2 regions of the Shewanella sp. S1-58-MNA-CIBAN-0166 genome follow, and region 2 is predicted to be linked to the other one. Evidence: predicted binding sites of a transcription regulator. Region 2 holds the regulator's gene; the other holds the start of a gene.
The links. The regulator FliA, encoded in region 2, starts transcription of late flagellar genes. The targets are predictions, from matches to a motif close to CTAAAGNTNNNNNNNNNNNNGCCGATA.

Region 1: the regulator FliA is predicted to act here: its motif matches at 2,105-2,131, upstream of AAEY99_RS14585 (flagellar protein MotY).

Annotation. Positions count from the first base shown of each region.
Region 1 is NZ_JBEOPN010000024.1:5,750-9,481, forward strand. Features, by position in the region: gene AAEY99_RS14585 (flagellar protein MotY) at 1,202-2,071, opposite strand; gene rnt (ribonuclease T) at 2,259-2,924, shown strand; gene AAEY99_RS14595 (peroxiredoxin) at 3,049-3,654, opposite strand.
Region 2 is NZ_JBEOPN010000031.1:31,161-34,892, forward strand. Features, by position in the region: gene AAEY99_RS16935 (protein phosphatase CheZ) at 1-693, opposite strand, end outside; gene cheY (chemotaxis response regulator CheY) at 707-1,090, opposite strand; gene AAEY99_RS16945 (RNA polymerase sigma factor FliA) at 1,135-1,854, opposite strand; gene AAEY99_RS16950 (MinD/ParA family protein) at 1,847-2,728, opposite strand; gene flhF (flagellar biosynthesis GTPase FlhF) at 2,733-3,732, opposite strand, start outside.

The DNA of each region.
Region 1 (3,732 bases), on a different contig from region 2:
CAGGAACTGTAAGAGATGAAGCTTTATTAATGTGTTTACCCAAAAATTTAACAATTTATTAAACAAAACATGTCATATAAATAGAATTGTTCCTGGTAACAACAGCCTACTTTTACGGCCTAAAACTCACAAAAAGACAATAATCAGGTAAAAGTAAACTGCGAATCCCCCTTACCATCGCACACTTTGCAAAATGTAAACGTGAATAAATGTTAAGCCGGTAAAATTCAGCAACCTCTTTTTAGCAAATACATTATCAATTGTTAAGTTAATAGCATTATCTTACTCGTCTTGATGACCATATGCTGTGTGTTAAACATCAAGAAGAGATAACCGTAAAATCCCACCTTAAATATGGATAGAATAATCATATCCATAGTGGTGTAGAGTAATATTTAACATATTAAAAGGAGTAAGCTGACTTTACAGCATGACGGGATATATACTATTTGTTAAATATTATTGTTGCCTAATTAACTAATCCGAATAGTTATGCATAAAATATAAGTAATAACCTAATAAAGCGCTATATAAGACGATTAGAGTATAAATAACATATCACCACAGCCACAAAGCATTAGTTTTACTAATGCTAACGCTTAATTTTTCTAGTTTGTCAGATTAGTGTATACATTCTATTATTGCCTCGTTTTCAGGACACATCTGATTCAGATGTTGAAAACCAAGAACTCCAAACTGATGTAACCCAATACCTCAGTTATCCCTAGTTCTTATGCTTGACTTCCTTCCTTAAATTTGTTGATTGCAAATTATTTAGCCCACTTGGATTAAGTGGGTTTTTTTTACCTTTTTTTTAGCATCTTTATAAACCCAAATGAGAAGCGTTGCGAAAAAAATTGTAAATTCGAGCGCTACTGATAGGTTGAACCCTTTCAAATGATCACCACGCAAAATACCCTTACATGTTTTATTGATTAGGCTCTTAAAGGAACGATGGTTCATTTATAAAAGAGTATTGTCGATTTGGCTCAATTTAGTGTTACGAATGTTGAATAAATGCCGAGTAAAGCAGACTGATAAACACAGGGAGACTTTGGCTGTCGTATCAATACTATTTATTAGAAAAATAGCTGACTCAAGTTACTAGCAACATCGTGACTCAAGTAAATTGATATCTCAATCATATCCAGTAATAAGGACTACTGCCCATGGCTGAGCAGTGAGTGATACATGAATGGGTTTATATAGGCTTGGTTATTTTAATCACGACTCTGCGGTTCATCTTACGTTCTTCTGCAAGATCATTGCCTGTTACATGGCGTTTTTCACCATGACCCGATGTATGAATCCGATCCTTAGGAATACCACTAGCAATGAGAATATCTTTCACTGAGTCCGCACGTTTATCTGACACCTTTTGGTTAACCGAGCGTCCACCGTAACTGTCGGTGTAAGCATCAATCAGTACAAGCTCGACTTCAGGGTCATAAGACAAATAACGCTGTATTTTCTGTAATTGTTGGGTAGAAAAACGAGTCAGCTCTACCCCACCTTCTTGGTAATTTAACACTGTAAAAGCAATATCATCAAAACTGTAAGGCAGTAAATTAGCCAAGCAGGCGCGAAATTCACGGTATTTACCGCCAAAATTAGCTGACGACAATCCCACGGCAATTTTAGCGTTTTGATTATACCAATCCGCATAATAAAACGTGGGCTCCATTCCTTGACTCAACTCATTCAACATCGACCAAGCGGCTTTTTTGGGTACTTCACCATTAAATTGCTTATTGTAAGTCAGTTGAGTGATTTCTTTAGAATTGTGTCCAGGACGCCAACTAGGGGCTCGACTAATTAATGTCGCGTTGGTCACCGAATCAGGTTTTAACCACATATCTAACGTAAAATGTAAATTTAGCTCTTTACCGGCATTACTGGTAAACACAGCACGCCCATAGTCAGGAATATCATGTTCAAGACGGCATTCTATCGGATTGTTCTCACCGATACGCCATGCTGAGTTTTCCAGTGACGCAACGTAGTGCCTCAAATCGGCATTAGCCGTTGAGCAAAGACACAAACTTGTGAGGACCATCAGTTTTCGCCACATAAAACCACCCTTTATACCCGATTACATTTGTTCTATCGGCCATAAAGTCAGTTCCTTTAGTAAACAATCATGTTTAATCGATGATAAAAACCACAATCAAACATGACACTGCGCTTGAGTTTGCGCATAATACTCGGCTTATATCATTTGCACCGATGAATGATAGCTATTGAGGATAAAAACTGTAATGACTGATATTTGCGACGCTAATAAGTTTAAACACCGATTTCGTGGTTATTTCCCTGTTGTTATCGATGTCGAAACTGCTGGGTTTAATGCTAATACCGATGCGTTGCTTGAAATTGCCGTCAGCTTACTAAAAATGAATAGTGATGGGATCATTGTACTTGATAGAACCCTTCATTTTCATATTGAGCCTTTTGAAGGCGCGAACTTAGAGCCTGCAGCTTTAGCTTTTAATGGTATAGACCCCACTAATCCACTTCGTGGTGCAGTAGACGAAAAAGTCGCTTTTTTAGAGATTTTTAAAGAAGTAAAAAAAGCCCAAAAAGCAGCAGATTGTCATCGCAGTATCATTGTCGCGCACAATGCCGCTTTTGATTTAGGTTTTGTTAACAAGGCTATTGAACGAAATGGTTTAAAACGTTCTCCTTTTCATCCTTTTGCTAGCTTTGATACCGCGACACTTGCAGGCCTGGCTATTGGACACACAGTATTAGCTAAAGCCTGTAAAATGGCAGGGATCGATTTCGACAACAATGAAGCCCATTCAGCATTATATGATACCGAACGTACCGCCGAACTATTTTGCCTTATAGTCAATCGATGGAAAGCATTGGGTGGTTGGCCATTAGCGGCTGTGGAAGATGATACCGACTCAGCAAGCGAATAATGAATACTCAGCCCTTTGATCTCATGCCAGCCATCTACACTCAGCTAGTGCGATAACAAAGTATTAATTTTATCCAATAAAAAAGCTGCCGAAGCAGCTTTTTTATTATCTCTGACTTGCTAGATTATAGCTTGTCAGAATTATCTTTTAGATATGCAGCAACACCTTCAGTGCTTGCAGTCATACCTTTTTCGCCTTTTGACCAGCCCGCTGGACAAACTTCACCGTGCTCTTCATGGAACTGAAGTGCGTCAATCATACGGATCATTTCATCAACGTTACGGCCTAGTGGTAAATCGTTAACCACTTGGTGACGAACTTGGCCTTCTTTGTCTACTAAGAAAGAACCACGGAAAGCCACACCAGCTTCTGGATGCTCTACGTCGTATGCTTTACAAATTTCGTGCTTAACATCAGCAACTAGAGTGTACTTAACTTGGCCAATACCACCCTTGTCTACTGGAGTGTTACGCCATGCGTTATGAGTAAACTGTGAATCAATAGAAACACCAATCACTTCAACACCACGTTTAGTGAACTCTTCCATACGGTGATCAAAAGCAATTAGCTCTGATGGGCATACAAAAGTAAAATCGAGTGGGTAGAAGAAAATAACTGCAGGCTTACCTTTAATTGCGGTAGCAAGGTTAAATGTGTCAACAATTTCACCAGAACCAAGAACGGCTGCTGCGGTAAAATCTGGGGCTGGACGGCCTACTAATACGCTCATTATCTATCTCCATTTAATGGCTTAAACACTCAACAACGGTATATGCGTATCGCAAAATGATGATCCACCAAGCAATTA
Region 2 (3,732 bases):
TGTCACCACATCTTCACGCAGTTCAGCATGCATGATGGGACCTTCTGCTTCTATTTTATTTTCGTTTATAGTTGGCAATGATTCGGTAGTATGATCTCCGAATACCGTTAGCATTGAGACCAGATTACTTTCTACTTCACGAACTAAATCAATCACTCGACGGATCATTTGCCCCGTCAAATCTTGGAAGTCTTGCGCCATCAAAATTTCATTTAATAACTCGCGAAGACGATTAGAATCATTTTCACTATGTAACATAAACTGCTGAACATCATGACAAAGTGACTTAAACTCACCCATTTCTATGTCACGACGCATCAATTTATCCCACATTGGCGTCACTGATTGTATATTGCTAATGATGGTATCGGCCAAAGGTAGACATTCTTCAACTGCATCCATGGTTTTATTTGCAGCTTGTTCTGTCATGTCGATAACATAGTTCAATCTTTCTTTAGCATCTGGTATTTCGGTATTGGCTAATTCAGATAAACGGTTATCAACTTGAAAATCTTTTAGTGCACTATGGAGTTGTCGAGTTAGTTTACCGACTTCTTCAAAAAGCTCACGCTGCAATGGCGTTGCAAGCTCTCTGATCATTTCATCGGCTTTATCTTGTTGACCCAAGGTAAGCAATTCAACAAGTTCTTGGGCCTGTTCGAGAGTGATTAACCCCGATATTGATGCCTGCATGACTTATCCTTGCTTATGCGAGTCGTTCAAAGATTTTGTCTAACTTTTCTTTTAACGTAGCTGCGGTAAAAGGTTTTACGACATAACCATTTACACCGGCTTGCGCTGCAGCAATAATCTGTTCACGCTTAGCTTCTGCAGTTACCATTAGCACAGGTAAATGCTTTAACGAATCATCTGCACGGATTGCTCTAAGTAAATCAATACCTTGCATTCCAGGCATATTCCAGTCTGTTACCACAAAATCAAAATCGCCTTTTTGTAACATAGGTAGGGCTGTTGAGCCATCATCTGCTTCTTGGGTATTATTAAATCCCAAATCTCGCAACAAGTTCTTAATGATACGCCTCATTGTTGAAAAATCGTCAACAATAAGAATCTTCATATTCTTGTCCAAGGTTTCCTCCGGTGAGCTGACACTCGTTTGCTCTAGATAAGTTATTATTCTTGTGTCCAATGCTTGAGTTTCGCTTTTAATCTGAGCATTGCCTGACTTAATATCTGGCTTACTCGCGATTCGCTAACTTCAAGGATGGCACCGATTTCTTTTAAATTTAATGCTTCGTCGTAATACAACGACAACACTAATGCATCTCTTTCTGGCAATGTCTTAATTGCTTCAACCAATGCAGATTGGAATTGAATTTCAGCAAGCGAGTCAAAGGTTTCATCTGGCGTTTCGTTGTCTGTGATTAACACATCTTGCGACACGCCAAGGTCTTCTATGCCTATGATTTTACCAACAGAAACATCATTTAAGATATGATGGTATTCATCGAGAGACATATCAAGTTTTTCAGCAATTTCTGTATCATTGGCATCTCTTCCAAGCAGTTGCCCCAATTCATCAATTGCATGTGCTACTAGACGATTATTACGATGAACTGAGCGCGGAACCCAGTCACCACGTCGAATTTCATCTATCATTGCACCACGAATTCTGATGCCTGCAAAGGTTTCAAACTTAGCCCCTTTACTGTTATCAAATTTAGATGAGGCCTCAAGTAACCCCATCATCCCAGCTTGTAATAAATCATCAAGTTGCACCGATGCTGGTAATCTTGCCAGCATATGATGAGCAATTCTTTTTACCAACGGTGCATACTGTTCAACAATAGACGTTTTGTTATCGAACTGAGTATACGCGGCGGCTTTATTCACTCGTTCTTCCTTCTTGTATCGGCTTACGTTGTACAAGACGTTCAACAAAAAACTCTAAATGACCACCTGGCTGTTGTGGAACTGGCCAAGTCATAATTTTATTGGCTAATCCATGATAAGCAATAGCTGAAGGCGACTTAGGATACGCTTCAACAACTAACTTTTGCTTACGAACAGCTTTACGTAAATTTTCATCGAATGGTATTGTTGCCACTAATTCTAAAGCAACATCTAAAAATCTATCCGTCACTTTACTGAGTTTAGCAAATAATTCCATACCTTCTCGTAAACTACGTACCATATTTGCCACAATTTTGAAGTGGAACACACCATGTTCACGACTTAAAATTTTAATCAGCGCATAAGCATCAGTAATTGATGTTGGTTCGTCGCAAACGACTATCAATACATCCTGTGATGCACGAGAAAAACTCAGCACCATGTCTGATATACCAGCAGCAGTATCCACAATTAAAATATCGAACTGAGTTCGCATTTCACTAAATGCACGGATAAGTCCAGCATGTTGTGCTGGCGACAACTCAACCATCGCTTGAGAACCCGATGTGGCAGGAACAATACCAATACCTTTAGGTCCACGAACAATGATGTCATCTAATTCGGCATCTCCGGACAAAACATGAGATAAATTTTTCTCAGCACGTATCCCAAGCATGACATCGACGTTGGCTAAACCTAAATCGGCATCAAGCACTAATACGCGTTTGCCTTTTTCAGCTAGTGCTACCGCAGTATTAATTGACACACTGGTTTTACCCACTCCGCCTTTACCACCGGATACGGCAATTACTTTAACTTTATCGTTATTTGGTTGATTCATCATACGTAAACCACTTGCTTGATCCCGAGTCATATCTTTACTCAAATGCATAGGCTGTGTCATTAGACCACACTGTGTCTTGTGACGATTGTTGTTCTGTTTCATTTAACGCCGCGAGAGCCTTTTTAGCCAACTCTAACGTATCTGCTACTTTCATGTCCTCAGGAACACGTTGACCGTCAGTAACATAGCTTAATGGTAACTCATTTTGAATCAATACGCTCAATGCACCTGCAATTGATATCGATTCATCTAACTTTGTTAAAATCGCACCCGCTAATGGAATTCGTTTAAAATGTTCTACAGCATCTTGTAACACACGACGTTGACCAGTCGCAGATAAGACTAAGTAGCTCCGAATTGGGATCCTACTATTTGCTGTTAAATTATCCAGTTGCTGATATAAGCGCATATCTCGCTGTCCCATACCTGCGGTATCAATTAATACTAACTTACGATTTCTAAATTGATATAAAATTTGTTCTAATTCGGTTAAATCATGTGCTTGCTTAACCGGACAGCCCATTATTTTGCCATAAGTCGCTAATTGCTCATAGGCACCAATACGATAATGGTCGGTGGTAATCAATGCTACCTGCTCTGGGCCATGATGGGCGGCAAAGCGAGCGGCTATTTTAGCTAAAGAAGTTGTCTTACCTACACCGGTTGGACCAACAAACGCCACAACACCACCACGTTTAACTATATCGTCGCCTTGATTGTCGAGTAAATTGGCTAAACTTTGTGGTAATGCTCTCACTAAATCGGCTGGGGTATAGTGTTGACTTAGCCCCGCTAGTTTAGCAGCAACGGCTGGAGAAAACTCTGCTGCAATCAATTTACTTTCTAGCATGGCGCCAACAGGATCGGTACGCTTTTTTTGATCTTTCATCAACGATGAAACTTGATGGGTCAATAAGTTACGCAATGAAGCCATTTCTTCGCGCAGAGCATCCATATCAGCAGATTGATTTTTATTGGTTTTTTTAGCTTGCTCTGGTGCCGCTTGCGATTGAAAAGTTGATGCTGGTTTAGCA